DNA from 3 places in the Paenibacillus sp. J31R109 genome. Region 3 is predicted to be linked to each of the others. Evidence: riboswitches for the same ligand, from Rfam matches in the RefSeq annotation. Region 3 holds a riboswitch; each other region holds the start of a gene.
The links. A riboswitch is a leader RNA that binds a small molecule or an ion and turns the genes downstream of it on or off. The one in region 3 is predicted to bind ZMP and ZTP.
Positions count from the first base shown of each region.

Region 1: linked by a shared signal. The riboswitch ahead of AC58QT_RS03695 (DJ-1/PfpI family protein) and the one ahead of rpiB (ribose 5-phosphate isomerase B) in region 3 are both predicted to bind ZMP and ZTP.
Region 2: linked by a shared signal. The riboswitch ahead of AC58QT_RS05620 (bifunctional 5,10-methylenetetrahydrofolate dehydrogenase/5,10-methenyltetrahydrofolate cyclohydrolase) and the one ahead of rpiB (ribose 5-phosphate isomerase B) in region 3 are both predicted to bind ZMP and ZTP.

Region 1 is NZ_JCAUAR010000001.1:796,923-804,854, forward strand. It holds gene mnmH (tRNA 2-selenouridine(34) synthase MnmH) at 1-1,010, shown strand, start outside; gene AC58QT_RS03680 (cysteine desulfurase family protein) at 1,041-2,198, shown strand; gene AC58QT_RS03685 (S-layer homology domain-containing protein) at 2,287-3,327, opposite strand; gene AC58QT_RS03690 (Spo0E family sporulation regulatory protein-aspartic acid phosphatase) at 3,604-3,804, shown strand; ZMP/ZTP riboswitch at 3,845-3,924, shown strand; gene AC58QT_RS03695 (DJ-1/PfpI family protein) at 3,989-4,588, shown strand; gene AC58QT_RS03700 (amidohydrolase) at 4,655-5,944, opposite strand; gene AC58QT_RS03705 (MerR family transcriptional regulator) at 6,054-7,049, shown strand; gene AC58QT_RS03710 (BadF/BadG/BcrA/BcrD ATPase family protein) at 7,140-7,932, shown strand, end outside.
Region 2 is NZ_JCAUAR010000002.1:6,156-14,087, forward strand. It holds gene AC58QT_RS05600 (WD40/YVTN/BNR-like repeat-containing protein) at 1-600, shown strand, start outside; gene AC58QT_RS05605 (methylenetetrahydrofolate reductase) at 668-1,609, opposite strand; gene AC58QT_RS05610 (sugar phosphate isomerase/epimerase family protein) at 1,724-2,488, opposite strand; gene AC58QT_RS05615 (DUF6886 family protein) at 2,593-3,117, opposite strand; gene AC58QT_RS05620 (bifunctional 5,10-methylenetetrahydrofolate dehydrogenase/5,10-methenyltetrahydrofolate cyclohydrolase) at 3,136-3,987, opposite strand; ZMP/ZTP riboswitch at 4,039-4,116, opposite strand; gene AC58QT_RS05625 (hypothetical protein) at 4,177-5,805, opposite strand; gene AC58QT_RS05630 (apurinic/apyrimidinic endonuclease family protein) at 5,858-6,784, opposite strand; gene AC58QT_RS05635 (RidA family protein) at 6,796-7,254, opposite strand; gene AC58QT_RS05640 (hypothetical protein) at 7,302-7,718, opposite strand; gene AC58QT_RS05645 (YoqH family protein) at 7,865-7,932, opposite strand, start outside.
Region 3 is NZ_JCAUAR010000015.1:22,908-30,839, forward strand. It holds gene AC58QT_RS27385 (L-threonylcarbamoyladenylate synthase) at 1-278, shown strand, start outside; gene AC58QT_RS27390 (manganese efflux pump MntP) at 340-900, shown strand; gene AC58QT_RS27395 (low molecular weight protein arginine phosphatase) at 999-1,571, shown strand; ZMP/ZTP riboswitch at 1,667-1,747, shown strand; gene rpiB (ribose 5-phosphate isomerase B) at 1,852-2,310, shown strand; gene AC58QT_RS27405 (TIGR01440 family protein) at 2,326-2,937, shown strand; gene glyA (serine hydroxymethyltransferase) at 2,974-4,224, shown strand; gene AC58QT_RS27415 (glycoside hydrolase family protein) at 4,488-5,501, shown strand; gene AC58QT_RS27420 (family 16 glycosylhydrolase) at 5,495-7,213, shown strand; gene AC58QT_RS27425 (ABC transporter permease) at 7,369-7,932, shown strand, end outside.

The DNA of each region.
Region 1 (7,932 bases), on a different contig from region 3:
CGCTCAATGATCAGAAGAAATTGGTTATGATCGATGTACGTTCGCCTTCTGAGTTTCAGGATGCCACAATTCCTGGTAGTATCAATATTCCATTTTTTGATGATAACGAACGAGCAGAAATAGGTACCATTTATAAACAAGTTAGTGTACAAGCAGCTAAAGATCGGGGATTAGAGATCATGTCTGCTAAGCTCCCGGCATTTGTCAAAACGTTCGAAGCCATCAAAGAGCCTAAAGCTGTATTCTGTTGGCGCGGCGGCATGCGGAGTCATTCGTCAGCTACAGTACTTTCATTAATGGGCATACGTACATATCGGTTGACAGGGGGATTTCGTTCCTATCGTAGATGGGTTGTAGATACGCTTGAGAAGATGGAGTTCAAACCACGTGTATATGTGATTTCTGGGAATACCGGAGCAGGTAAATCAGCCATTCTAAGGCGTCTACAGTCGGAAGGGTATCCAGTTCTGGACCTAGAAGCCTATGCGGGGCATCGTGGATCTATATTTGGACATGTGGGACTCCAAGCAAACAATCAGAAGACTTTTGAAGCTCAATTTGTAACAGATTACATGAAACTAAAGGATTCTCCTTATCTTCTCATAGAAGGTGAAAGTAAACGTATTGGCAAGGCGGTAATGCCAGATATCCTTTTTAATAAAAAGGAAACCGGTACACACTTGTACATTCAAATGCCGATTCATGAACGTGTTCGACATATTATCGAGGATTACCGTCCTTGGGAAAATAAAGAACCGTTGCTGGAAGCGTATCAACATATTAAAGACCGAATCCACACTCCGATCGCGAAGGAAATTGAAATGGCGTTGCAAAGCGATTATTTTGATAAAGCTGTTGATCTGCTCTTAACTCATTATTATGATCCGCGATATGAACACGCAATGAACAAATATGAGCGAGACATACAAGACATACATCCCTTGAATGTCCATAATCTGGATGAAGCTGTTCATGCTGTTAAAGCCTATATTCAGCTTGATCTTACATAATTGAATACGCGTACATGGGGAGTGCACAAAATGAAGAAAAGTGAGCACCGTGAACAAAATAAAGATGCAAAATCGCGTATTTATCTCGACTATAATGCAAGTACTCCGATCGATCCAGCTGTAATTGAGGAAATGCTTCCGTATGTATGCGGACACTTCGGTAATCCATCGTCTTCTCATTGGGCGTCCGAGAAACTTGAAGAAGCCATTCATCTTGCTAGACATCGTATTGCCGTTAGTATCGGATGTCATCCCAATGAAGTTGTATTTACGAGTGGTGGCAGCGAGTCGAATAATCATGCCATTAAAGGTGTTTATTTTGCCAATAAGCATCGTGGCAATCATATTATTACAACGCAAATTGAGCATCCATCTGTGCTACAGCCGTGTGCTTTTCTCGAATCTTTAGGGGCGAGAGTGACCTATTTAGATGTGGATGCGTATGGGATAGTAGATTTGGAACAACTTCAGGCAGCGATAACCGAGGAGACGATTCTGGTTTCTATCATGCATGCAAATAATGAAACGGGAACTGTTCAATCCATTCAGAAAATCGCTGAAATCACAAAACGCCATGGGGTTCTTCTCCATACGGATGCTGCACAATCAATAGGGAAAATAGATGTGAACTGGCATGACATGGGAGTTGATTTAATGACTCTTGCTGGGCATAAGCTGTATGCTCCCAAGGGGGTAGGAGCTTTAATCATTAAAGAAGGAACCGCTGTCACGCCTCACAATCACGGTGCGAGTCACGAGTCGGGCCGAAGGGCAGGTACTGAGAACGTGCCATACATTGTAGGTCTAGGAAAAGCGATTGAGCTTGCCTACGGCAGGGAGAATATCGTGGATACGTTGGCCTTAACGAATCTGATGTGGGAACGATTATCGGAGGCATTTCAGTCTCGAATCAGAAGGAATGGACACCCCGATCAACGATTGCCCAATACGTTAAACGTCAGTTTTATAGATAGGATTGGGCAAGAGATCTTAGCTCAGATTCCCGAAATTGCGGCTACGACAGGGTCGGCTTGCCATACAGGAAGTAGTGCGATGTCACCGGTCTTAAAAGCTATGAAATTGACGCCGGAGGTTGCGGCGGGTACAGTACGATTCTCCGTAGGGCGTTATACAACGATGGAGGAGATAGAGCGTGCTTGTGCTTTGATCGTAGAACGCGCACGATAAAACGTGAAATACACGGAAAAAAGCAGACCGATTCGCTGAGAATAGGGTCTGCTTTTTATGTTCTGAAACAATTAGTTAATGACCTTAATTATTTACTTTTGTTGAAACTTTCTACAGCTTTCGTTGCATTCTTCACAATGTCAGTCGCTTCTGTCAGCGTGATACCATCTTGTGGATTAAAAGCACCGTCCGCATTTAATTCAACAATATCTAAAGCAAGTGCTGTTTGGATAGCACCAACATGTAAGATATCCATCTTATCATTATCTTTTATTTCGACAGGTGATATTTTAATTAACGGCAGTTTCTCGCTGGTTTGAAGCGTATGAATGAGCATGTACGTGAACGATTCGCGCGTCACTTTGGCATCAGGATCAATTTTAATTTGAATATCGGTACCAAGCTCACCTAGAGCACCTTTGATTAGCTCAACGCTTTGTGTTGCAGTAATAGGGTCTGCGGATACAATTGGAGTTGGATGTGCCTTCAAATAAGCTAGTGCATTGAAAATTTCCTCTGCCGCATCTGCACGTGTAATCTCATTTTTAGGATTAAAATTACCTTCAGCATTCAGTTTGATAATCCCGTATTTAAGGGCACGTTGGATAGACCCCGAATACTCTACATTCAGTTGGTCTGTATCTTTGATATCTTCCAAAACCGGGTTAATTAGAGGAAGACCTTTGCTAATTTCAATTGCACGTACAAGCTGATGTGTGAATTCTTCACGTGTGATTTTCTTATTCGGATCTAGATCTTTAGGAAGTTCCACACTGTTGGCTGCAGCAACAATGAACGCATTTGCGTACCAAGCATCGTTAGAAGCATTGGCAAAATAGTCAGTTGCCTTTGGCTCTTTCACGAAACGGATGAGGTCTAGATTAAGACCAAGAGCATTCACATACAGCTGAACGGCTTGAGCAGTTGAAAGCTTTTCTAGAGGAGCAAATAGGTCAGTAGTGATACCTGAGACGATGCCAGCTTGTTGTAGCGAGATAATTTTATCTTTTGTCGCAACGTTATCCAAGTCAGTAAAGGTAGCGGATGCCGCAAAGCTTTGACCAATTAAAGTAAGTGAGAGCAATGCTGTTGCTGCTGTTAGTGTAAGAGTTTTGATCGTTTTTTTCATTTCTGGTTCACCTCATAGTGGGATTTGTTTGTATTTCTGGGCTTTCAGAATCATAAACGGATAGGGTAATGAAAAGGTTGCACCTACTTTTAAAGAAGTAACTTTTGATTTGTTGGATGCGCAAGTAAGAGAGCTTTTTGTTTGAAACATAAAATCAAGAGGTGGATATTTTGTTGAAATATTATTTTAGAATTTCGACAAATAGTAACAACCTTTTGTTTTTATCTGTTTTATAATATCCTAGTCGACTTATTGAACAGGATTGGAGATACATAAATGGAGCAATTCCTCTTAGAAAAAATCGAAACAATGCGACTTCAAATGGTTCAAGAAGCAATCGTACAAAGTAGTCTTACGAATGAAAGTGTTATTGCAATTAGCCACGAGTTAGATCGATACATCTCTTTATATCAGAAACTGAAAATGGATTCCGTACGTGTCATCGAGCAATATGAGAAGAAAGCAGCTGCCTATTAAAAAATATAATATTGCACGCAATTGAAAATAGTATTACTGTAATCATATGTGCGACTGGCGAAAACGTGGAGTACCACGAGGAAGCACATATGTCATACGCCGTTCGCCTGGGCAAAGTATTTGATCTTGGATCAGATACTTTTTTTATTTCTACTAACTATGAAAAAAGGGCAGGTGTTGCGAATTGAAAATAGCTTATATTCTGTTTGATAAGATGACTACCTTAGATTTTGTTGGGTTTTACGAAGCGGTATCTTGGTTAAGAATTCTAAAAGTCAAAGAAGGATTAACATGGGATCTCTGTGCAAACAAAGAAGAGATTACGGACGATCGAGGTATGACTATAAAAATAAAGCATGTTAGCCCAGACTTATCCGGATACGATTTAATATTTATTCCGGGAGGAATGTCCACTAGAGACTTAAGATATGATACGGAATTTGTTGCATGGATCCGAAGCGCGAGCGATGTACAGTACAAAGTATCTGTCTGTACAGGGGCATTGCTTTTAGGAGCTGCAGGATTCTTACATGGAAAAAAGGCGACAACGAACCCATCTGCTTACGAATTGTTGACCCCCTATTGTTCAGAGGTAGTTAAAGCCCGTATTGTACGGGATGGGGATATTTTTACAGGTGGCGGTGTTTCAGCTTCTATTGATTTAGGTTTGTACCTCATTGAATCATTATCGAATGCGGATGTGGCGAAAAAGGTCCAAATCATGATGGACTATCCTTACTATAGGCCTGGCGAATTATCCGCGATTTTTATGCCATACGAATAACATGCAAATCATTGTATTCGGATAATAAACGCGAGCAGATATACCCGCGTTTGTAGGAAGTGGTGATCAGATACCGTCGACGATACGTTTCGATCGTATGGATACTTGCTTGAACAACTCATCTTCGTCGATCGTCAGCAGTTGGCGATCTTTCATCAACACCTTACCGTTTACGATGGTTGTGTCTACATCCGATCCGTTAGCGCAATAGGCGAGCAGCGAATGAATATTATGGATCGGCTGTAGATGGGGTTTTCTCAAATCGATCAGAATCATATCCGCTTTTTTTCCGATTTCCAGAGTGCCAACTTCATTCCCGATATTCATCAGTTGTGCACTTCCAACCGTCGCCATGCGAAGGACATCAAAAGCGGGAAGTTTCGTGGGGTCACCGTAATCCAGTTTTTGCAACCAAGTTGCCGCTCTTATTTCCGCAAACATATCTAACGTTGCGGCGCTGCCAGCTCCGTCTGTTCCAAGTCCTACAGGAATTCCTTGTTCCATCATCTCCATAATGGGTGCAATACCACATCCAAGTTTGAGGTTGCTTACCGGATTATGCGACACGCCACCTCGCATACCTTTTAAATACCCTATGTCGCGGCGATTAACATGAACGCTGTGAGCCAAAAGCACATGAGCTTTTTCAAACATACCGAGGTGATATAAATATTCGGTTGGCGTTTGGTTATACTTTTCCCGAATCTTCATGACTTCTTCTTTGGTTTCCGCAAGATGCGTGTGTATGGCAATGTTCTCCTGCTCAGCAAGGGCGATTATCTCTGTAAAGGGCTGGGGAGGAACCGTGTAAGGAGAGTGGGGACCTATCATTGTGGTGATGCGGCCCTCGGCTTTACCGCTCCAGCGACGGATGAGATCAAGCGCCTCTGACATTCGGCGACCTCCGTCATTTTCAAGGAAGACCAACCCGCGAGTTAGTGAAGCCCGCATGCCGACTTCTTCGATCGCAGCTGCGATCTCATTCATGTGAATATACATGTCGGCAAAAGCCGTGGTACCCGATTTGATCATTTCGGCCATAGCGAGTTTTGCGCCCCAGTAAATGTCCTCAGGTGTCATTCGGGCTTCAGCGGGCAGCATTTTTTTGTTTAACCAGTCCATAAGCTTGAGATCGTCAGAAAATCCTCTCAATAAGCTCATTGGCGTATGTTGGTGAGCGTTAATAAGCCCAGGTAACGCTGCCTTTCCTTCGGCGAAAATCACTTCATCGACTTCAGTAGTAATGACAGTTTGAATGTCCGAAATATGATCTCCGTCAATGAGTAAGTCCCCTACAAATGGTTCTTTGCTTGCCATTGTTAGGATAGTCGCGCCCTTGATTAATTTTTTCATCATGACAGCCTCCTTTGTCTTGTTTTATTCTAAACCCTGACGTAAAGTGAAGGTCAAGATGATATGTGATTGGTGATCATATACATGTCATGTAAATTAAAGGTGGTTCCTGATGAAAATAAAAGAGGTTTCAGACAGATTGAAAATATCACAAAGGGCCATTCGTTTTTACGAAGAAAAAGGCCTCATCGCGCCTTCCAAGCAAAATGACAACCACTACCGCGTGTTTGACGAAGAAGACATCTGGCGCTTACAGACGATCATTGCCTTACGGGAGTCTGGGATGGTGGTTAGCGATATCCAGAAGGTACTGTCGGATATTGAAGTTCAGGGATACAATCAATTGCAATATTTTTTGGAACTCCAAAGGTCGGTGATGTTTTCCAAGTGGATCGAAATGAAACAGATTATTGAAACGACAGACGACATGATTGAGAGCCTCAAGAATAATCAAGTACTTCAGTTGGATGACATCTATACGCTCGCGGAAGGTTCAAGAAGGTTGAGGGAACAGCGGACATGGGAGGACAAATGGGGGTTTGATCATTTGGCGAGCGAACACGATCAGTTAGTGCAAGAAAACCAACGGAAATATAAAGATTACGAGGAAGCGCTGCGCCTCATCGTGAAGTGGGTGTCACCTGTTCGTGGGGAACGGGGACTTGATATCGGGACAGGAACTGGGAATCTAGCCAGCCGTCTGATTGTTGAAGGCGTAGTAATGGCGGGAGTCGACCAGTCCATTGAGATGTTAAAGGAATGTCAACGCAAATTTCCAGAGATGGAAACCAAGCTTGGCAATTTCCTAGCGTTGCCCTACCTGGACGGAAAATTTGATTTTGTCGTTTCGAGTTTTGCCTTTCATCACCTTACGGATGATCAAAAGCGGCTGGCTATTAAAGAAATGCGTAGAGTATTGAAACCACATGGTCGAATCTGTATCGCTGACTTAATGACGGACAGTAAGGAAGGCGCAGTAGGTGAGAAGGGTGAGGATTATATTCCGCTTTTAGAACTCATTGATGTATTTGAATCGAATGGCTACATCACCAAGCATTTTAAAATGAATGAATTGCTGCATATCATCCTAGCTGTACCAATTCGATAAGCTGTAAACCTTCACCTAGCGTTAATGTTTGTTATATCTGTCATCATATCATCCACTTTGCATGAGGAGTGATCGATCATCGTACAGGAAATGAAAGAGATTGTTATTGGTATTGATGGAGGCGGCACCCATACGAGGGTAATGGCCGTAGATCTCGCAGGAAACGTTCTATCCTACATAGAGAATGGGGCTTCTTCCATACATAAGGATTTGCAAGCAAGGGAAAATGTGCAACAAGCTATCGAAAAGGCATTAGCTCAAGCTGGAAGAAATGTGACACATGTGCAAGCGTTGACGGCAGGAATTGCTGGTTATGATTCTAAAGCGGATCTAGAGTGGGTACTACCTTTGACAGCAGTAGAGGGATTAAATTGCTTGAAACAACACGTCAATGATGCGGTAGTAGCTCATAGTGGAGCACTTCTTACAGAACCGGGCATTATTGTAATCGCGGGAACAGGGTCAATTATTTATGCGATAAATGAGGAAGGAGAGCAGATCAGGAATTATGATCTGCATCACTATGCAGCTAGTGCTGCTCGATTCCTAGCTTATGACGCCACTTTCGAAATTCTTTCGGGTAACATCGATGATAGTGATCATGATTTGATTATTGAGATCTTACAATTTTGGGATTTGACCACTGTCAAAGCGTTATCTCAACTAGCAAAGCAGGGATTTATTATAGATCAACGAGAACGTAATAAAAAATTTGGTCAAATGGCCCCTTTAATTACTAAGGCGGCGCTTCAAAATAGTCAATTGGCTACACTCGTTTGCGACCGTGCAATCCATCAGATAATTACGGGGGTCGAAATGCTCGCAGCATACTTCTCCGATGCAGAAGTCAGTGTTTCTTTCGTAGGTAGTGTTGTTCATAGTG
Region 2 (7,932 bases), on a different contig from region 3:
CGTGTAGGGAATCTAAGCCCTGACATTTCGGGTTCCCCAACTGGCCTCAGTTACCGCAATGCGAAAGAGGGCTGGTTAACCACCTTGAAGGATGGCACCAACCATATCCCGCTATATCGCACGCAGGATGGCGGCGAAACCTGGTCGATGCAGCATGTCGACGTCCCCATCGATTTGCAGAAGGGGTATGCTAACGCTTATCCCCCTGTTTTCGATCAAGAAAGCAATTATCACGCTATTTTCATCGCTGAGTTCGTACAGGACAATACGAAAACCTATGTCATTTATGAATCGAGAGATGCTGGCGATACCTGGATCCCGCTCCCTTATCGATTACATGATTTACAAGACATTCCAGTCCTGCACTTCGATAACTTGCTCATGGGCAGAGCTCTTTCTCAGGATGGCAAAACGATCTACACGATGGATACCTACAACCGTACAGACTGGCAAGCAATCAAGCCCAACATTTCGTTGCAAAATGCTACCCAATTTCACCTGCGCATGAGTGGTTTTGGCTGGGTACTTATAAACGGCAGTGTCTTGGTGACGAAAGATGGTGGTCGGACTTGGGAAGAACCTGGTGTAACTCGTAATTAATCAACATATAGAAAGAGGCTGTTTCAAAGTCGTTCTAGACTTTGAAATAGCCTCTTTCTTCCACCACTTAAAAAACAAACGAAGATCGCATCTTCTTATCCATCATCGCTTTAATCTCATGGACTAGTTGAATGGAAGCTTCAATCTCGACTTTTCGCGTGGAGACACTCTCAACACTGCATCCGATGGGAATTCCTTTTTCCAATCCAAATTCGAATAATTCTTCGAATATTTGTTGTGATACCGCTACTGATTTGTCCAGAACATCATGGGAGTATTTCAAATCATTTTCCAACCATTTCGGGATGCTGATCCCTAGCCATTTCATAAATTCTAACGTTTTGGTTGATCCGCAAGGCGCAATATTCATCAATATTGGCACCATGTCTAGCTTATTTTCTCTACAGTAGTAATAATAATCGGATAAGAAGTTTTTGGACGCTTCCACATTATAGGTTGCTTGAGATATGAAGAAGCGGCTTCCACTCGCTATCTTGCTGACCATTCTAAGATGTTCATCGTCTTTTTTCATGTGTCTTTCCGGAATGACAACGGCACCTAAGGTAAGATTATTGTTCAGCTTCTGACTTAACGCATAAGCTTCCGGAAGCCCCATATGAACTTCTTGATGACTAGAGGACGCGCCAACAAACACGGAAAACCGTTCTTCCTCATGATCGGCCCTAATCCAATCTGACAATTGTTCCTCCGTATATTTACCAACACAGCGATAAATAATTTTGGGAACCTTTAACTTGGATAAATATGCCTTACTGTAAGTCGTCGGATCAACGGTTTGTAAATACGGGAAAGGCCGATCTTGATCAATCCGATCACTTTCTTCCTGCACATCGTAAAGAATTAAGCCATCTATTTGAAGCTTCTGAAGCCGCTCACATTGCTTTTGTGAAATTTCAGCCATTTTCTCTAGGGATTGTGTTTCTTTCGGCGGCGTCATCCCATAGGTAAGGATACCTGTTTCTCTTCGCAGTATTTTGTCTTTTAGCATATGTGTCACAACCTTATCTCTCTAATTCCCGAAAAAATGAAATCATAGCAAACTACTCGGTATTCTATAGTTCGACCCCCAAATACCGAATTCCTCTTGGAATCGGAATACCTGTTAAAGGAACTTACTTCGCATAAAGGCCAAACTTGCTGCAAACTCCTTCTCTGGATCATGCACCGTACACTCAGCGGAAATCATACCTTTATACCCGGATGCATGCAAAGCCGTAACGAATTGATCGTAGGGATACTGTCCAGTCCCAGGGGACAATCGTCCTGTATCGGCAAGATGAATATGTTGGAGCCATTCTTTATTTTCGATCAGGGTAGTGATTGAATCCTGTTCTTCATCCATATGGTAGAAATCAGCCAAAACCCGTATGGAAGGATGATTTACTTGTTTAGCAAAAGCCACCGCCTCAGAAACCGTGTTGATTATGTTAGATTCCTTGCGATTCAAAGGCTCTATTGCCAATGAAACACTTGTATCTTGGAATTCTTCACCGATGACAGAGAGTAATTGAAGCAGCTGTTCCTCTGCACGATTGCGCTCCCAACCGTCCGGGATTTGACGTGCTTTTCCACTTCCCAATACGGCTGTCTGAGCTCCTATCTTATTTAAAGCGCTTGCAGCTTTATGAACATAACGACGGATGCGTTCTTCATCCGCTTCTGGACCTACCACTTTTAAGTCTCCAGGAAAAAATATACTGAAAGCTTGCACCGGCAGTGGACTGTTCACGTACAAAGGAAGCTTGGTGTTGAAGTCCGCCTCATCTTCTAAATTTAATGATACGAGAGCGCATTCCATATAATCGAAGCCAATACGTTGAAGTCTTTCCGCTTCCTGAATTCCACTGCACCATCCAAATGTGTACATGTCCATTCCTCCCTATCGTTACTTACTCTTTTAATATAGCAAAAAAACCAAAGAATAGGATCATGAATTTGTCCAATTCTTTGGCTATTTTATCTATAAGGCATTTATGGTTCTCGCTGCTCCGCAAATCCCATCCTACACATGGAATAATTGAAACTCGCTTGCTGAATTTTATCAGACAAGTCCCATAAATTATTCAAAATGCGAACTTCCACGTTTCTTCTAAAGAGCTCTCCAAACAAATCTCGAATTTCAACTTTATGGATAGGTAGTTGTGACTTCTCACTCACATAGTACCCAGCTCCAGGATCTAGCGAGTAAAAATCGGTTGAATCAAATTCGTACAAATATAGCGTTGTCTGCTTCATAATGTCAAACCATTTGTGCTCGATAGCAACAACGTGCATCGATGACTGCGAGGAAATAAAGTGTCTTCTATCTTCATCAGAAGTGGTTTCATTGCAATGATAGGTCACTCTTGGACAATTCCGAGGTGTCAGAAAATTAGGTAGGCATTGTTCATTAATCGCCCATACTAATCCTTTTTCTGGATCCAAGTCTTTTCTTGTAGGCATTCTAGGGTTAAAAATAGCAATGTCTTTCTCTTCGCTTACGTGAAATAATTTCACCTATGCTCCTGCCCCCAATCATCTAGCATTTACATACTTCTCCGCTGCATCAACTGTGTGTTTCAATAAGGTAGCTATGGTTACGGGTCCTACTCCCGCAGGAACAGGTGTAATCGCTGATGCCTTTACGCGACAAGCCTCATAATCAACATCTCCAATGTTGCCTGGATTATATCCCGCATCCATCACGACCGCTCCTGGTTTAATCCAATCTCCTTGCACAAAATTCGGTTTACCAACAGCCGCTACCACAATATCAGCTAATCGAACCATGTCTCCCACATTCGACGTCTTTGAGTGACAGATGGTTACCGTCGCGTTCCGATTTAATAGCATCATAGAAACTGGCTTCCCCAGAATGGGACTTCTGCCAATCACCACAGCGTGTTTGCCCTCTATGGGAATCTGGTAATCATCCATAATGGCTAGGATAGCCGCTGGTGTACAGGATGGAAAAGCAGCAATGCCGAAGGCATTTTGAGCAAAACCTTGTGTCGTTACGCCATCTACATCCTTATCCATATGAATCGCTTCAAATGCTGCCCTTTCATCAATTTGATGAGGGACAGGATGTTGCAGCAAAATCCCATGCACACTTGGGTCAGCATTCAGTTTCTGAATGGTTGCGATTAATTCTTCAGTCGTTGTATGCGCGGGTAGCTCAACACGAATAGAACGGATACCCAGTCGTTTACACGCATTTCCTTTCATTTTCACATAAGTAGCTGAAGAAGGATCATCGCCAACTAAAATCGTCGCTAGGCAAGGTGTGACCCCTTTCAAAGCTAACTGACTAATTCTACTTATCAGTGCCTCTTTCATGTTCGTTGCCACCCGATTACCGTCCAAGATTACTGTTTCCACATTCATCTCATCATTCCTCCCAAGGTAAGAACATAAAGAGGTAAGGGGAATTCCCCTTACCTCTGCCCAGGCGTACGGCTATTATCGGTGTGCTCCCTCATGGTTACCCATGCTCCGCCAGTTACACATCGTTTATTAATAGGTATATCATAGCAATCCATTCCCTTATGTTCAACATGTTTGTCAAAAAAATGACTATAAAGATGCTGGTGACAGGAAGAACGAATACCACAAATTCGTCATGAATACATCAAGCACAACAAAGTAGAAAATCTCGAGCCCAACATTTCGTTCAGATAGACCTCTTCGCCATAAGCGAGTTACACCATAAGAAATTACGGCAAAAATAGCGAGTAACAACAAGCCAGCCCACACAGATTGCAAGACATCTGGCATGACTTGCAGAGCTATTGATTTTCGAAAATCCCCGATAAAAAGGGCTTTGACGATGAGATACATCGCAAGGGATATCCCAAAATGCCGCTTGGCATGCTCATCATAATGATATTGCCAAAATACACTGATAATGACTAAATAAAGGCCAGGTAGTAAAATCCATTTTAAGCTTATAAGTGCTGTGAGAACACCAATCCCCCAAAAAAGCGGTAAGTTTCCAGCTGCTTCTTGCAAATCCTCTTTGCCTATGTGATTCATACGCTCCAAATAAGGTAGTTGATCTGTGGCGTAATACACGCGATAGGACTCCGCATTCACGGCATCCAGCCAAACAGCTAAGGAACTATCTGCTCTAGTCGCTAAGCTCGGGTAGGACGCGAAACCACTGAATTGACTAATCCGAGCTGAATCTCTCAATTTACCATCCTTGAAACTAACTTTGTACACCTCTTGACTCGTTTGACGCCTATTTTTCTCATAAACCGACGATACCACAAGGGTTACTTCACCAGAAGAAGATTGTGTGAAGTTGGGATGCAAAATTGTATCCGAATCGCTCTTTGTCGAGACAGGCAGATTGATAACATCATCTACCAACTTATCTGGTTGACTCGAAGGGAAGGTGAGCAAGTGCAACGTGCTCTTCCCAGATTTACGAGAACTCGTCGTATACACCGTCATCATTGATGAACCATCGACAGCCAGCGCTATATCATCTAAACTACTCGTTGCATAATCGACATCCTTTAACTTGCGCTGTACAAGCGGTTTCCAAGTTTCTGATGCGAGTTGAACGTAGTGAAAAGATTCATTGCCTTCTTGACTGACTGCGTAGACGAGTGAAAGACTGCCAGACGCATCCCTATGACCTTGGATATGTCTGATATTGGGGATATCCAGCTGGGACCAAGTTAGCTTCTCATTCGGATGAAAAGCACTCACATACAGCGTTGTATCATTGTAAGCTAGTAAGATGCTGTCCCCTTGTGCACTCTTTACCGTTTGAACAGCCGTGATTTCATTGTCATTTATTATACTCATCGGTGACCATGAACCGTTCTTCCATTCGCTCGCATATAGCTTATTTCCGTTCCCAATCCAGACCACATGATCCTTATCCAACTGTCTATAGGAACGAAACGGCCCTTCCGTAGGCAAGCCGCGCGTTTCCGAACTGCTCTGCCCCTTATCATCAATCGTGACCCATTCAAGCGTTTTTCCTGCCAAATACGCAAAGCTGCTATCGCCAACCATTTGCACGGGTTCACCGACCGTTGCTGTTTGCGTTAATTCCGTTGCACGACCAAAAGGTTCAGGATAAGGCTTTACATTTTCATTCGCCAACATGAACGTTTGAATCAAGCCGATGACGATGATCGCCGCCAAAAAAGGAACATACGTGAACAGCTTCCATCTTGATTTTTTCACTTCGTAGTAACCTCCAAAACTTTCATACTGCCCTAGTAGTTAAAATGATTGCCTAATAAGAATGATTGCTGCGCATTAATTTTCCATTGTTCAATAAATGCGTCACCCAATCATAACATTGATTCAATTGATCTTCACTAATTAAATCAGAACGGTGCTCAAACATGATCTTCACTTGATCATTTTGCTCAGTAATGATCGCGAGATAATCCTCGATTGGAGCCCAACCGTCTCGTTGATCTAACTCTGGTAGGACAGGATGACGAGAATTGGTAATAGAATCCTTGATTTGCACCGTACTTAGATGAATCGAATAGGCAAAACGCGCAAATTTATGTATCACTTTTCTAGCATCAAAGTATGGATCTAACTTTTCCTGCAGATACAGTCTCGCTGTATCCAGACAGATTTTGATGTGGGGATACTTCCCTAATAGCTCCTCAAGAAAAGTCGTCTCATAGATGTATCGATTCAACGCATCAAATTCAAGAACAGGAATGAAGCCATACGTCTTGCTTTTCATAGTCAACCATTGAAAAAGCACTTCTGTTCTTTCAATTAATTCTGTAAGTGTCATCTCAGTTTCAGACAGATACTCCGATTTATCAGAGAATCTCCACGTACGCCAATCGACTCGATCATCCAGAATAACTGGCTTCGGATAGTGAAAAAGGATGTACGTTGGGTTCATGGAAGCAAGGTACTCCAGCTCACTCTGCACCCAAGCATAGGCGGATTCTCTCATTTCAGGCGAATTTGCCAGAAATAAGGCATCTCGCATTTTAGATATATGAGGACGTAATGGAAAATGAATACCCACTTGAAAATGGTTACGCTGCGACGCTAGTATAAGCCTGTGCCTATCTTCTTCTGTCTCAATTAGGCATGCTTCAATGCCGAAAAAACCTTTGCGGAAATCCCTCTTCATTTTAGACTCATCAAAACTACCATATTGACCAATCAGGAATCGATTCCTCACAAGCATCCGTCCTATTCTACAAATTCAAAAATAGAATCTACTATGATCGGCAAGTTATCTCTCAAAGAAACGGCACCAAAAACCGATCTAGCGTGCACGCCATTCTCTCCAAATACATCCAACATGAGATCCGAACAACCATTCAACACTTTGTGATGTTCCTCAAATTCAGGGACTGCATTGACAAATCCTTGCAGCTTCACCACTTGTTTAATGCGCGAAAGAGAACCTACCGCAGACTGCAGAACGGCTAGAATCTCAATTCCAGTTAATCTAGCAAATTCATATCCATCTTGGGTCGAATAGTCTTTCCCTAGTTTTCCCCTCGGGTTGCCTGAAGGGCCTTTTCCCGAAACGTACAATAAACCGTTCACCTTCACAAAATTAGCATATTTCGCTGCTGGTTCACTTGCTATGGGTAGGACGATTCCTAGGGCTTCTAACCTTTGAGCAATGGTTTGTTCGGACATATGGGATCCTCCTACGCTGTTGTGAGATTATCTTACTTATTATCGATTCATGGCCCAGAACTCAAGCTCTTTATCTGGTACTGACCATTTGAGTTTTTTTGGAGCGTGATGTAAAGCTTACGATTTATAATCCAACCATTCTCAGTTCGTTCACCACCCCCAGCTAGGATGAATTCCATGGATGCCGGTAATATGTCGTAAGAGACAATAAAGTAGGTGTCTGCATCTTTATGTAAAATTTGAATCTCATCATGAATCTTATACTGTAAAATTCGTTTACTCGCGGATACCGATGACTGCTCATCCAATTCTAATTGTTCTGCAAATAGTTTCTTTACAATCGGCTTCAAATCATCTTGTTGTTGGATACTCATCTCACTAGTTGGAGCTATAACCGCATGGGCTGTGCAACCTGTCATACAGCTTACACTTGCAAGTAAGATAAGGGTTCTCAACCACTTCATAGTGTCACCTCGTCTAATGAATAATCGTTGTTTTTATACAACAGAACTAACTTTACTACTTTAGTTAGTATGGCCAACAACCCATATTTTAACAATTCACTTCATTAGACGAGGTGTAACATCGATAAGTTTCACAGTAATCTCACTTATTTACAAACATTCATTGGACTGGATAAAATAACCGGGCCAAGTTTACCTGTTTTCCCATTGGAGA
Region 3 (7,932 bases):
AGCAGGATATTGATGCTGCGAAGGCACGAGGAGAGTCGACGGGTATTCTAACCTTTGAGGAGAGAGCCGGCGAATACCGTGCAGATCTCATTCTCGCATGCGGTTCTCTATCCGAACCAGATTCGATTGCTCGGGAGCTATATGGCGCTCTGCGGACTTTTGATCACCAAGGTATTAGTTATATTGTCGCAGAAGGTGTCCCTGATTCAGGTATTGGCAGCGCGATTATGAATCGACTGCTCAAAGCAGCGGGGCATGAACGGATCCGTCTCAAATAAGCATGATTCCCAGTTTGTCCGCATATCTTGAGAAAGAATCGTGGACAAGGGGGATCGTGCTATGCTCGCATCTGGGGTACAAGTTGGGCAACTCATGACAATTGGAATAATGGCGATTGCTTTGGGCCTAGATGCTTTTTCGTTAGGAATTGGCATTGGAATGAAGGGCATTCGTCTGTGGGATATTTTGAAAATAAGTATTATCATCGGTCTTTTCCATGTCATCATGCCGCTAACGGGGATGTTTATGGGGCAATATGTTTCCCTCCTATTGGGTAACGTCGCGACGGCCGCGGGGGGATGTTTACTTATTTTGCTTGGAGCCCATATGGTATACAGCTCGGTACGCGGGGAAGAAGCGACGGCCTTTGATCATCGGACACTATGGGGGCTTATCATATTTGCGCTCAGTGTAAGTATAGATTCATTCTCGGTGGGTGTATCGCTTGGCATGTTTGCTACTGATATCGTGCTCACTGTGCTCGTATTTGGATTATTTGGCGGGTTGCTTTCGATAGCGGGCTTGCTATTAGGTAGACGAGTTAGCGGTTGGGTAGGCGAATACGGCGAGGCATTCGGCGGACTTATCTTATTAGGGTTTGGGATCAAGTTTTTACTATGATACAATACGAGTAATCATGGACGGTGCAGCCGTTCATCAATTTCTATATAAACGCACCTCTCCTAAGAGGGTGTAGTCGTTTATTTCGGGAGGATTTCATGTTGCGAATTCTATTTGTCTGTACAGGAAATACGTGCCGCAGTCCGTTAGCTGAAGGTTTGCTGCGTATGAGGGTGCGTCAAGAGGGGCTTGCGGCGGAGGTTCGTTCGGCAGGTGTATCCGCGACGACGGGTGGTCCGATCTCTAGGAATAGCCAATCGCTTCTACATGAAGCGGGTTTCAAGGAATCGATTAGTTCGCTAGCCATTAGTGATGCAGATGTCGATTGGGCTGATCTGGTCTTGACGATGACGACGGGCCATAAACGTACCGTGATTGGGCGCTTCCCTCATGCGATCGAGAAGACTTATACGCTCAATGAGTATGTAGAGGACGATGATCGAATTCTGAAGGCAATTGAAGAGAGAGAGCAGCTTGCAGCGGAGCTTCAACTTAAACAGGCGCTGTCCCAAACGGTATCTGTCGAAGAAAGAAGTCGTATGTATACGTTGGAAAATACGATTCCCGATTACGATATTTCCGATCCTTATGGCGGATCATTGGCTGATTACCGAAATACCGCTGAAGAAATTAGCCGGAGCTTAGATAAATTGGTAAAAAAGCTGCGTTAACCACAATCGTTTTTCCAGATTGCACCTTATGTCTTCATGTAGGCTAATAGAACTTTACACATCGCGAGGAATGCGATAAAATACAGGTAACAAGCAAGACTCAATGTAACTGGCGACGAGTGGGAGTAACCACAATGGAGCATTGAGCTATACGGCCGGTCGCCTGGGCAAAAGAGCAACGCGCGTTTTTTAGCGTGTGCGCTCTTTTTTTCGTTTTTGGTGAGCTTTGGGATATAATAGGATGGTCGAATTCGAACAGTCAAAAAGGAGCGTTTTATTCATGAAAATTGCTTTAGGTGCAGATCATGCAGGCTATCGTTTGAAAGATGTTATCATTCCTTTTATTGAATCATTAGGTCATCAAGTGATTGATTTCGGATGCAGCTGCGGCGACTCCGTTGATTATCCAGATTATGCACTTCAGGTTTGCGAAAAAGTCGTTTCGGGAGAAGCAGACAAAGGGATTCTGCTTTGTGGAACAGGCATTGGGATGTCCATTGCTGCCAATAAGGTTCCGGGAATCCGCTGTGCACTTGTGCACGATCTTTTCTCTGCGAAAGCGACACGTGAACATAACGATACGAACGTGCTTGCAATGGGTGAGCGAGTAGTTGGGCCTGGCGTAGCGGAAGAAATCGTCAAAATTTGGTTGGAAACCGAGTTTTCAGAGGGTGTCCGCCATAAGAACCGCATCAATAAAGTGCAGAGCATTGAGGATCGTTTCACAGTACATCCCTAGAAATGAGGATGAATAATGAGTGATTCTGTATTTGACCCTATAGCAGCAGCGGAAGCTTTGGAAGCGAACCTGCGGGAGCTGGTTACGGTCGGCGGCTTGCGACCCGGCAACATGCTTGTGATCGGTACGAGCACGAGTGAAATTCTCGGGCATCGCATTGGTACATCGGGTACGCTGGATGCGGCTAAGCCGATTTTTGAGACGGTGAAGCGCATCTGCAGCGAGTTCGGGCTGTTTGCGGCCTATCAGTGCTGCGAGCATTTGAATCGTGCGCTGGTTGTGGAAGATGAGCTTCTGACGCTAGCGCCGCAGCTGGAACCGGTCTCTGTCATTCCCGTACCGAAGGCAGGAGGATCGATGGCCTCTTACGCGTATCGGCACTTCACAAAGGCCGTCGTGGTGGAGTCGATTGCGGCTCACGCGGCTATCGATATCGGCAGTACGCTGATCGGGATGCACCTGCGCAAAGTGGCTGTGCCTGTCAGGCCACCTGTTCGCCATATCGGCCAAGCGTACGTTACGATGGCCTTCGCAAGGCCTAAGCTGATCGGAGGCACGAGAGCTATCTACTCCGCCGATCTAGCGGAGCAACTCTATCAACAAGCTGCACCTGATGCAGATTGCTAATTGTATTTTAACGACTATCCTTAGGAGGAATTTCAGATGACAAACTTTTTGAGCAAGCAAGATCCAAAAATCGTAGAAGCGATGAACCTTGAGCTAGGCCGTCAACGCGACAAAATTGAGTTAATTGCTTCCGAGAACATCGTGAGCGAAGCCGTTCTTGAAGCTATGGGTACAGTACTTACGAACAAATATGCAGAAGGCTACCCAGGCAAAAGATACTATGGTGGCTGTGAGTACGTAGACATCGTGGAAGACATCGCTCGTGATCGCGCGAAAGAGCTTTTCGGTGCTGAGCACGCCAACGTTCAACCGCATTCCGGTGCACAAGCGAACATGGCTGTTTACCTAGCTGCTCTAAACCCTGGCGACACGGTTCTTGGTATGAACCTTGCACACGGTGGTCACTTAACGCACGGTAGCCCAGTTAATGCTTCCGGTATTCTTTACAACTTCGTAGCTTACGGCGTAAGCGAAAAAGATTTCCGCATCGATTATGATGATGTTCGTAAAGCAGCTTTCAAACACAAGCCTCGTATGCTAGTTGCTGGTGCAAGTGCGTACCCGCGTACGATTGATTTCGAAGCATTGGCTTCCATTGCTAACGATGTAGGCGCATTGTTCTTCGTTGATATGGCGCATATCGCTGGTCTAGTTGCAGCTGGTTTGCACCCGAACCCAGTGCCGCACGCACATTTTGTAACAACAACAACACACAAAACGCTTCGCGGTCCTCGCGGCGGTATGATTCTTACGAAAAAAGCATGGGCTGCAGCGATCGATAAAGCCGTATTCCCTGGTTCCCAAGGTGGACCTTTGATGCATACCATTGCAGCTAAAGCTGTTTCCTTCGGTGAAGCTCTTCAACCGGATTTTAAAGTATACGGTCAAAACGTCATCAACAACGCACAAGCTTTGGCAACAGCTCTTACAGCTGAAGGCATCAACCTTGTATCCGGCGGTACAGACAACCACTTGATGTTGGTTGACTTGCGTAACCTGAACATCTCTGGTAAAGACGCTGAGCACGTGCTTGATGAGATCGGTATTACAGCGAACAAAAACGCAATTCCTTTCGACCCAACTAGCCCGTTCGTAACAAGTGGTATCCGTTTGGGTACACCGGCTGTTACTTCCCGTGGTATGGACGAAGAAGCAATGAAAACTATCGCAAAAGTTATCGGTCTTACATTGAAAAACCCGAAAGACGAAGCTACACTTGAGAAAGCTCGTGGCATGGTTGCGGATCTAACAGCGCAATTCCCGCTTTACCCAGGTTTGACTTACTAATAGCAATTTGAAGGGGCCAGCTCATTGGAGCTGGTCTTTTTTTTCTTTCTGCTGAAACCCACTTTTACTTACCTCCACTTCCCACCCCTAGTTATCTCCGCTAACTCTCAAAGCGATTTTCCTGCCAGCTACCTGCCAATCCACCAAACACACATCCCAAAACTTCAAACCATCTTACGAAAATATGAAACCTTTCCGCGCGGCAGAGCCCTTACACTATTTCTGTACGAATGTATACCCTTACAGAGCTAGGAGAGGTGAACATGAATTTTCAGGAGATGCTTCGGCCTGTGCCGGCTGGGGCGAAGTTTGAGCTAGCAGGATGGCATGTTTGGTGTGGTTCGATGACACGAGATCCGGAGGGGAGGTATTACTTGTTTTATTCACGTTGGCCTGAGCAGGTGGGGTTTGAGTCTTGGGCCACGCATTCCGAAATTGCCTATGCGGTTGCGGATAATCCGTTAGGTCCGTTCCACCATGTTGATACGATTTGGACCAATAGAGATGGCGCAGCGAGCTGGGATAGGGATGTAGCACACAATCCAGCCATTTTGCATCACGGTAATCGTTATTACCTGTATTACATGGGGACGCATGGCCCTGACTTTGATCTCGACTATCCTGCCGATGAGGCAACATGGTGGGCGTATCGTAACCATCAACGTATTGGAGTTGCTGTCGCTGACCATCCTGCAGGACCCTGGACGCGAGGGACTGCTCCTGTACTCGATGTTTCCCCAGGAAAGTGGGATGGTCTCATGACGAGCAATCCTACCGTGTGCGAGACCACGGACGGCCGTGTTCTAATGATGTACAAAGGTGTGGCCGAGGGTCCTCCGCCGAAGGGTGGAGCGGTTAACGCAGGCGTTGCCTTTGCCGATCATCCGCTGGGACCGTTTCGCAAGCAGCCAGAACCCACGGTAACGAACCCCACGAACGATTGGGCGGTAGAGGACCCTTATGTATGGTGTCAGGGAGATGGCTACTACGCGCTGATGAAGGATTTTCAAGGTTATTTTACGAAGTCGGAACGCGGCTCTGTAGCTTTATTTGAATCATCAGACGGCATCGTGTGGCAGCCATCGCGGCATGTGCTCGCTTTCGATCTTCAAATTTCCTGGGCGCATCAGGATGCACAATCCGTTCTCAGATTGGAACGCCCCCAGCTATGGTTCGACGAGAGTGGGAAGCCTGCCGTCTTACTCTGCGCCGTACTTGAACGGGAGGGAAGCCGCTCGTATAACATCCGAATTCCATTAGGAGGAGATGAATGGTGAATTTGAAATGGCTTAGTCCACTTCGCACTTTAATAGTCAATCCGCTCCGGACGGTATTACCCGTATGTTTGTTGGCCACAGCGACACTCTCTACAATTGTACCTGATCCAGCTTCAGCAGCGGCACCAGCAGGTTACACGTTATATTACGCTGATGAATTTAACGATACAGTGATCAATGAGGATGACTGGATGTACCGTGATGCGGGTCCCTATTCACTAGGGTACAACCGGAAAGAGAACGTGCGTGAATCTGGCGGCTCTTTGCACATTGATTTTAAGCGTGAGCAAATTAATGGTACGTGGTACAACACCTGCGGCGGTATAGTTTCGAAGAAACTGTTCGGCTATGGCTATTACGAGACGAGAGCTAAGCTGTTTAATAGCACCACAGGGCTGCATTCTTCCTTCTGGAGTATGGGGCTCAGCAATCATATCGCCGCGAATAACATAACCGGCTTGACGGCCGAAATTGCCGCGGGGAATTTACCTTTTTATAATCAGGCTACGGAGATTGACGGCTTCGAGCATGACTCTGCCAACGGCTACTTTGATACGGGGACGATCACTTATATCCCAGGATACAGTTCGCCGCGTCATGCGGTCTCCGTTACACCAGATGCGTGGCACGTCTATGGGTATGAATGGACGCCGACGGCGATTAAATTCTATCTGGACGGTACACTCGTCAATACGATTAATACCGTTACGACTCCGATGCCTTTTGCGCCAGCCAATTTTTGGCTAACGGCACTAGGCTATAGAACGGTTTCGGATTACACGAAGCTGCCAGGTGAAAGTGAGTTTGATTACTTCCGTTTTTACGCGAAGAGCTACCCGGCTGCGAACCTGCTTGGTAATCCTCAGATGGAGTTTACGGTAAAAGACACATCCAAAGGATATACCGATCAAGATACGCCCAATTGGATCGAGACGTACGATAAAGACGCCAGCTTTATGACCACGACAGATGCACATACCGGAACACGTTCCTTGAAGCATGCGAAGGGGAGCAATTATCTAGTTACGACGAAGCAGAATCTGAACGGGATCGCAAACGGTACCTACCAGCTCAGCGCGTGGGTGAAGAGTTCTGGCGGTCAGGCACAGGCTCAGATGCGTGTGCTGAATTACGGTGGAACGGAGATGAACATCACGGTCCCCACAACCAGCACGTGGACTCAAATCACGTTGAATAATATCCCCGTGACCAATGGTCAGGCAACGATTGCCTTTACGTCTAATGCAACCTCGACGCAGTGGATGCTCGTTGATGATGTGATTTTTAGCGAAGTATCGGCTACAACGGTGTATGAAGCAGAGTCCTTACCCGTAACTACGTCTACGGGGGATTCGCAAACGAATTACAATGATGCTGTTACTGGTAAATCGTTCAACAACCTAAACGGCAATGGCGTTGGCGATTACGTGCAATACACGGTAAATGTACCACAGACAGGAACGTATACGGTGTACGTGGGAAATCGCAGTGCATTCAACAAAGGCATCTACCAGCTGGCCGTTAACGGTACGAATCTAGGCTCGACGGTAGACCAGTATACCGTAACTTCCGGGTATACGGAGTCTAACCTAGGCACGGTCACGATAGGTACAGCAGGCAACCAGACGTTCCGATTCACCGTAACGGGCAAGAATACATCTGCTAGCACATATCAACTTGCTTACGATTACATCACACTCGTCAAAAATTGATCCAGCAAAGCCGTCTCTCTACGGAGAGGCGGTTTCGTATTTTTGAAAAATTTCCGAAGATTTTAGACCATCTGCCAAAGATATGAAAAGGATCAACCCTTTCACGACGCTACAATAAAGGTATAACCAACAGAGAGAGAGAGGAGAGGCAGATCATGCATCGAACGATGAATGGGCTGCGAAGATACGGTGTGATGTATGCCCTATTAATTCCGGGCTTACTGTACTTTGCGGTATTTAAATATGTGCCGATGGTGTACATCGCCGCTGCATTTAAGAACTACAATGTCCTGCAAGGACTCTGGGAAAGCCCGTGGGTCGGCTGGCAGAACTTTCAGCTATTTTTCGATGGTGTGTATTTTAAACAGATTATTGGAAATACCATTCTGATTTCGTTTTACAAGCTCGTCTTTTCATTTCCAGCACCAATTATTCTAGCCTTAATGCTCAATGCCGTTACGTCAACAGGGTTCAAAAGGACCATTCAGACCCTGACTTACCTGCCTCATTTTCTATCATGGGTCATTATTTACGGGTTGCTGGTGGCTTTCCTCGCACCTGGAACAGGACTTGTTAACCAGTTGTTAACCGCCTTTCATTTAGACCGCATATCCTTCTTAACCGAGTCCGGTCTGATCCGGTCGCTTATCGTCACAACGGATATTTGGCAGTCAGTCGGCTGGGGAGCCATCATTTATCTGGCAGCGCTCACAGGCATC